DNA from 2 places in the Sagittula sp. SSi028 genome. Region 2 is predicted to be linked to the other one. Evidence: riboswitches for the same ligand, from Rfam matches in the RefSeq annotation. Region 2 holds a riboswitch; the other holds the start of a gene.
What was found. A riboswitch is a leader RNA that binds a small molecule or an ion and turns the genes downstream of it on or off. The one in region 2 is predicted to bind thiamine pyrophosphate.

Region 1: another riboswitch for thiamine pyrophosphate. It lies ahead of thiB (thiamine ABC transporter substrate binding subunit); the one in region 2 lies ahead of thiD (bifunctional hydroxymethylpyrimidine kinase/phosphomethylpyrimidine kinase).

Annotation. Positions count from the first base shown of each region.
Region 1 covers NZ_JBLZNC010000004.1:382,242-385,623, forward strand. Annotated here, with positions in the region: gene ACN5AZ_RS10475 (methyl-accepting chemotaxis protein) at 1-123, shown strand, start outside; gene aroC (chorismate synthase) at 128-1,231, opposite strand; TPP riboswitch at 1,325-1,434, shown strand; gene thiB (thiamine ABC transporter substrate binding subunit) at 1,481-2,458, shown strand; gene ACN5AZ_RS10490 (thiamine/thiamine pyrophosphate ABC transporter permease ThiP) at 2,434-3,382, shown strand, end outside.
Region 2 covers NZ_JBLZNC010000003.1:297,111-300,492, forward strand. Annotated here, with positions in the region: gene ACN5AZ_RS07610 (FAD-dependent oxidoreductase) at 1-840, opposite strand, end outside; gene thiD (bifunctional hydroxymethylpyrimidine kinase/phosphomethylpyrimidine kinase) at 837-1,664, opposite strand; TPP riboswitch at 1,720-1,825, opposite strand; gene ACN5AZ_RS07620 (hypothetical protein) at 2,030-2,257, shown strand; gene ACN5AZ_RS07625 (50S ribosomal protein L25/general stress protein Ctc) at 2,605-3,228, opposite strand.

The DNA.
Region 1 (3,382 bases), on a different contig from region 2:
CAAGACGATGCCAAAGCAGTGGCACCTACGCAGCCCCATACTCCCGCAGCCAAACCGGCAAAACCTGCCGCAGCAGTAGCTGGAGAGCCGTCCGGCGGTGACGATGCTTGGGACGACTTCTAAAAAGTTACCCGATGCGCCCGCCTTGGTCGCCGATTTGTCCGCGATGCAACAGCAAATGGTCCAGCAGAACGCAGGCCATCATCGCCTCGCCAACGGGAACGGCGCGAATGCCGACACAGGGGTCATGCCGGCCCTTGGTGATGATATCAGTGGCCTGACCTGATTTTGTGATCGTTTGCCGCGGGCGCAAGATAGAAGAGGTCGGTTTCACGGCGAAACGCACGACCACATCCTGCCCGGTGGAAATGCCGCCCAAAACGCCCCCGGCATGGTTCGAGGAATAGGTCGGCTGGCCATCATTGCCCAAGAATATCTCGTCGGCGTTCTCTTCACCGGTCAGCTCGGCCGCTGCCATGCCTTCGCCGATTTCAACGCCCTTTACTGCGTTGATCGACATCATTGCTGCAGCAAGGTCGGTGTCGAGTTTACCGTAGATCGGCGCTCCAAGCCCTGCGGGGACTCCGCGGGCGACCACTTCGATCACGGCACCCACCGAATTGCCGGTCTTGCGAAGGCCATCAAGGTAGTCGGCCCATTCATCTGCCGCTTGTGCGTCGGGGGTCCAAAACGGGTTCTGCGCAATCTGCGCTGCATCAAACCGTTCGCGGTCGATCTTATGCGGCCCGATTTGCGTCATGTACCCCGTGATTTCCACGGCAGGCGCCAATTCAGACAGCGCCGCCCGCGCCAGACCGCCCGCTGCCACACGGGCCGCTGTTTCGCGCGCCGATGAACGACCGCCTCCGCGATAGTCGCGGATACCGTATTTCTGGTAATAGGTGATATCCGCATGACCGGGCCGGAATTTTTCGGCAATATCACCATAATCCTTGGACCGTTGATCGGTATTCTCGATCATCAGTTGGACCGAGGTACCCGTGGTCACGCCTTCGAACACGCCGGACAGAATGCGCACGGCATCAGGCTCGCGGCGTTGCGTGGTAAACTTGTTCTGGCCCGGCTTTCGCTTGTCCAGCCAATGCTGCAAAAGCGCCTCGTCCACGGGGATGCCCGGCGGGACACCATCAACCGTCGCGCCCAAGGCGGGACCGTGGCTTTCACCCCAGGTGGTGACGCGGAACAGGTGGCCAAATGTATTCAGGCTCATGGGCGGCTCTCCTTTGCGACCCGTGGTCTAGGCCAGCATGGCCATGCGCTCAAGGGGTTTCGGCTTGTCTCTGGCGCGGCGGCCCCCTAATCTCGCGCCACCTCGGGGTGGCAGGCGGTGTCCTGTCTGAGATTTGCGCAACGCATAAACCCGTTGAACCTGAACCGGTTAACACCGGCGGAGGGAAGGTGACCACAGGCTTGACCGCCCGTGTGACGCTCCCCCTCGCCGCAAATACAGGAGTGTGCCATGAAGGCATCGATATTTGCCGCGGGATTGTGTTTGGCGACCGCTGCGGCGGCGCAGGATCCAGTCCTGACAGTTTACGCCCCCGATTATTTCACCAGCGAATGGGGGCCGGGGCCGAAAATCGAAGAGCTGTTCGAGGCTGACTGCGCCTGTGATCTGCAATTCAAACCGGGAGAGCTGTTACCGCGACTGATGCTGGAGGGTGAGCGCACCGAGGCGGATGTTGTGATCGGCCTGAACTCGGACGTGACGAAGACCGCGCGCGACAGCGGCTTGTTCGCGCCGCATGGTGTAGACCTATCGGGGTTAACCTTGCCCATCGCTTGGGAAGATGACACCTTCCTGCCGTTCAACTACAGCCACACAGCTTTCGTCTATGACGCAACAAAGACCGAAGCACCGGAGTCCTTTGATGCGCTGTTGAATGCGCCGGATGATCTGCGGTTGGTGATCCAAGACCCGCGCACCTCCATTTCCGGCCTTGCACTGGTGTTGTGGGTGCAGGCGGTTTACGGCGACGGCGCGCAGGCTGCTTGGAAAAAACTGGCACCCAAGATCGTCACCGTCACCAAAGGCTGGTCCGAAAGCTACGGTTTGTTCACCGATGGCGAGGCGGACATGGTGCTAAGCTATACGACGTCGCCGGCCTACCACCTGATTGCCGAAGAGGACGATACCAAGAAGGCCGCCATTTTCCCCGAAGGGCATTATTTCATGGTCGAACTTGCGGCCAAGGTTGCAAACAGCGACCAGCCGGAACTGGCGCAGTCGTTCATGGATTTCATTTTGGGGGATGATTTCCAATCCATGATCGCGACGGGCAACTGGTCGATCCCTGCTGCACAGGACCCCGCGAATTGGCCAGAGGGGTTCCAGCAGCTCGACCTGCCGGAAAATGTTCTGTTCTACGATGAAGACACAGCCGCCGCCCTGCGAGATGAGGCCATCGAGGCATGGCGCGCCGCGCTCTCGCAATAACGGCAGGGCTGGCGCTGACGCTTTTGACGCTGGGGCCGGTGAGTGTCATGCTCGTTCGGGCCGGGGGGTTGACCGCCCTCGGGCCCGGCGATTGGCAGGCGTTGCGCTTTACTGTCTGGCAGGCGGCTTTGTCTGCCGTGTTCAGCGTGGGGCTAGCCATTCCCGTCGCCCGAGCGTTGACGCGCCAAAGATTTCCGGGGCGGGCGATTCTGGTCACGCTGATGGGCGCGCCCTTCATTCTGCCGGTAATCGTTGCGGTCATGGGGCTGATTGCGGTTTTTGGTCGCTCGGGCGTGGTGAATGATCTTCTGGCGCTGCTGGGCCTGTCCCGCATTGATGTCTACGGGTTGCACGGGGTCGTTCTGGCCCATGTGTTTTTCAACCTGCCACTTGCCGTGCGCATGTTGCTGAATGGCTGGCAGGCGCAACCGACGGAACCTGTGCGCCTCGCCGCGTCCTTGGGTCTGGGGCGGTGGGCGATGTGGCGGGTGATCGATTGGCCCGTGATTGCGCGGGTCGCACCGGGCGCCTTGGTGGTGATCTTTGTGATCTGTTTGACGTCTTTTGCGGTGGCGCTGACTTTGGGTGGGGGGCCGCGTGCCACGACGGTTGAACTGGCGATCTATCAGGCGATGCGGTTTGATTTTGACTTTGGCCGTGCGGCGACGCTGGGTCTGTTGCAAGTGGCCTTGGGGATCGGGGCCGGTGTGGTGGCGCTGACGGTGGCGCCGCATGGCGGGTTTGGCATGGGGCTGGACCGTGATGTGATGCGGCGCGACGGCCACGGGGTCACACGGGGTCTGGATACGGTATGGATCGGGCTTAGCGCCGCGTTTCTGCTTGTGCCGCTGGGGGCAATCATTGCCAAGGGGCTGTCGGGGTTGCCCTTGCTGGGCGCGGACACGCTGCGGGCGGCGGGGCATT
Region 2 (3,382 bases):
CAGACGCGGCAGGTTGTCGGCAAAGGCGGGGCGCGCATCACAGCCGATCTCCACCAGCTCCGCCTCGCCAAAGGCGGGGTGTAGCGCATAGGCCGCGCTCAGCAGCTCCAGCACCGACCGCACGCGGGGGCGCGTGTCATGGCTTTCGATCTGCGTGGCGCCCAGCATGTAAACGCCATCACCGCGCGGCACGACATACAGCGGATAGCGCGGGTGCAGCAGCCGCACAGGCCGCGTCAACGCCAGCTCGGGACAGCGCAGAACCGCCATCTCGCCTTTGACGCCGCGCAGATCATGCAGCACATCGCGCGCCGCCAACCCCCTGCAATCAAAGGTCAAACCGCCCGCCCGTGGCGGCGTGGTGGCAAAGCACACCCCCGCCGCGACCAAGCCCGCCTGCAAACGCGCCAAAGCCGCGCGCGGGGTCAGATGCGCCTCTTGGTCGAAAAACAGCCCGCGCGAAAACCGCCCCTGCAGATCCGGCTCCAGCCCGCCCAGATCGGCGGCATCCACCACCTCGTGATCCTGCGTGCGACGGGCAAAGCGGTCCAGCTCGCGCCGGTCCCGGCCCAGCGTGACCACCAGCGTGCCGCGATGGTGCAACTCCACGCCCTGCGCCTGCCACCACGCCGCCGCCCCGCGCCCGTGGCGCAGCACCGCATCCTCGGCGGTCTCGCCCTCGCAAAACGGGGCCAACATGCCCCCCGCCCACCACGAACAGCCATGTGGTCCGGGGGCGGGCCTTGGGTCGTAGACCGTGACAGACACCCCGCGCGCCACCAATTCGGTGGCCACGCACAGCCCCGCCACACCGGCCCCGAGGACGGTGGCCTGCGTCATGTCCAGACCTCGTGGAAATGATGCACCGGCCCGTGACCGGACCCGATCCCCAAATCATCCGCCGCCGTGATGGCCCCGTGCAGCCAGTCATGGGCATGGGCCACCGCGTCCGTCAGGGCCACGCCCTTGGCCCGCTCCGCCGCAATGGCCGAGGACAGGGTGCAGCCGGTGCCATGGGTGTTGCGCGTCTCGATGCGCGGGCGCGAAAACGCGACCACCGCATCGGCCGTGACCAGACGGTCGGTGCACACGGCCCCGCTGGCGTGACCGCCCTTCATCAGCACTGCCTGCGCGCCAAGCTCACACAGCGCGCGCCCCTGTGCCACAACCTCCGCCTCTGTCTGCGCGACGGGCTGGCGCAACAGCCGCGCGGCCTCTGGCAGGTTCGGGGTCAGCAGTTCGGCCCGTGGCAACAACATCAGCGTCAGCGCTGCCTCGGCCTCGGGGTTCAGCAGCGCATCGCCGGATTTCGCCACCATCACAGGGTCCAGCACCACCGGCCCCGTGTATCCGCGCAGCGCCTGCGCCACCGCATCCACGATGGGGGCAGTGGCCAGCATGCCGATCTTGACCGCCTTGGGGGGGATGTCCGTCAGCACGGCGGCGATCTGTGCCGCCACCATTTCCGGCGTCAGGGTGCTCACCGCCGCCACGCCACAGGTGTTCTGCGCCGTGATCGCGGTGATCGCGCTGGTGCCAAAGACACCGCGCGCTGAAAAGGTCTTCAGATCCGCCTGAATGCCCGCGCCGCCACCGCTGTCCGATCCGGCAATGGTCAGGGCTGATGGCCACGCCACGCGTTTATTGGCTGTCTGGGTCGTCATATCGCTACCTCCATCGACGTAAGGAGGGAGCGCGCACACGGAATTCAGGCCTCCGTGGCAGTCAGTCTCCGTTCCCTACGCCGGTATTGTCCGGATCAGGTTCGATGGGTTAGCGCGGCTGCGCCTCTCAGCCCCAAGATGGGGCACCCCAACGGATGTTGCGCCAGAAGCTAGCCTGCCTGTCAGGGGACCACAACCTCTGAATGACTTGGCGTGCGCCGGATCAGGGCGGCAGACCGCCGCATTCGGGGGAAAAGCCTATGAAAACTCCCTGATGCGTGACGGGTCTACGATCTTGCGCTGCGGGGCAAAGAATGGGACCTTGGGTGCATCAGAACGACAATCCAACATGACGGAGAATGACGATGGGACTTGGTGATATGCTGGGCAAGGCGATGAACGCCTTTGGGGGCACCGATGAAATCATGGCAAAGATCAGCGAAAGCGGCATCGACCTGTCCGCGCTGGCCGATCTCGACGCCGAGGCCGTGACCTCCATGCTCGAAGAAAAGGGCATCGATCTGTCCATGCTCGAAGGTCTGGGCCTCTCGGTCGAGGACATCATCACCAAGGTCAAAGAACAGCTGGCCTAAGCCGCAGCCCGCGCGCGCGCCCCGAACGGGCGTCACAGGTGCTGCGGTGACTATACGCTGACGATACGACAAGGCGCGCCCGAATGCTGGCGCGCCTTTGTTTTTGGCACTGCGGGGGACGGGGCCCCATAGATGTGTGCGGTGCGTGGGGAGGGTTCAGCGATCCCGCGCCGGAGCATTGGCGCGCGGTGACGTGGCACAGGCAGGATACGGTAAAGGCTTCCTCCCACCCCCGTTCGGCGATGACGGGACATTTTAAACCTTTCGCGTCTGAGCAGGGCATGGCGCAACGAAAAAGGCCCCCGCAGATGCAGGGGCCTTCGGAAAATCGCAAGCGCGAGAGGGACTTATGCCTCTGCTGCTTCCTCTTCGCCTTCGTCCTCATCGTCCGACGCCGCCAGACCCGACGGGGCCGAGATGTTGGCGATGACAAAGTCACGGTCGATGGTCGGCTTGGCGCCTTCGGGCAGGGTCACGTCCGAGATGTGGACGATGTCGCCGATGGCCAGTTTGGACACGTCGATGGTGATTTTCTCGGGGATTTCACCTGCGGTCACAACCAGTTCCACCTCGGGGCGAACAACGGTCAGAACGCCGCCCTTCTTGATGCCGGGTGCGGATTCTTCGCCGACGAATTCGACGGGAATGAACAGGTTAACCTTCGAGGTGCGGCGCAGGCGCATCAGGTCGAAGTGCGTCGGCAGGTCCTTGACCACGTCGCGCTGAACGTCGCGGCAGATGACGCGGACGTCTTCCTGGCCTTCGACTTTCAGGTTGAAGAGGGTGGACTTGAAGCGGCCGTCCTTGAGCTTTTTCAACAGGACGTTGAAGGGCATCTGGATGGACAGGGGGTCGTTGTCGCCACCAAAGACGACGCCGGGAACCATGCCGTTGCGGCGTGCTGCACGAGCGGCGCCCTTGCCTGTCCCCGTGCGGATCTCGGCGTGAAGATCGGGAATCTCACCAGCCATTTTGTATCTCCTAAAATGATGGGGGTGCCTCCAAGGCTGTCACCCCGCGTGAAGGGTGGCCTTTAGGGGGAATCGGGGCGTTTGGCAAGGCTTATGTGGGAGAGACGGGGCCCCGGATGAAGGCTTTCGCCTTTATAGACAGGTTTCGTCACGA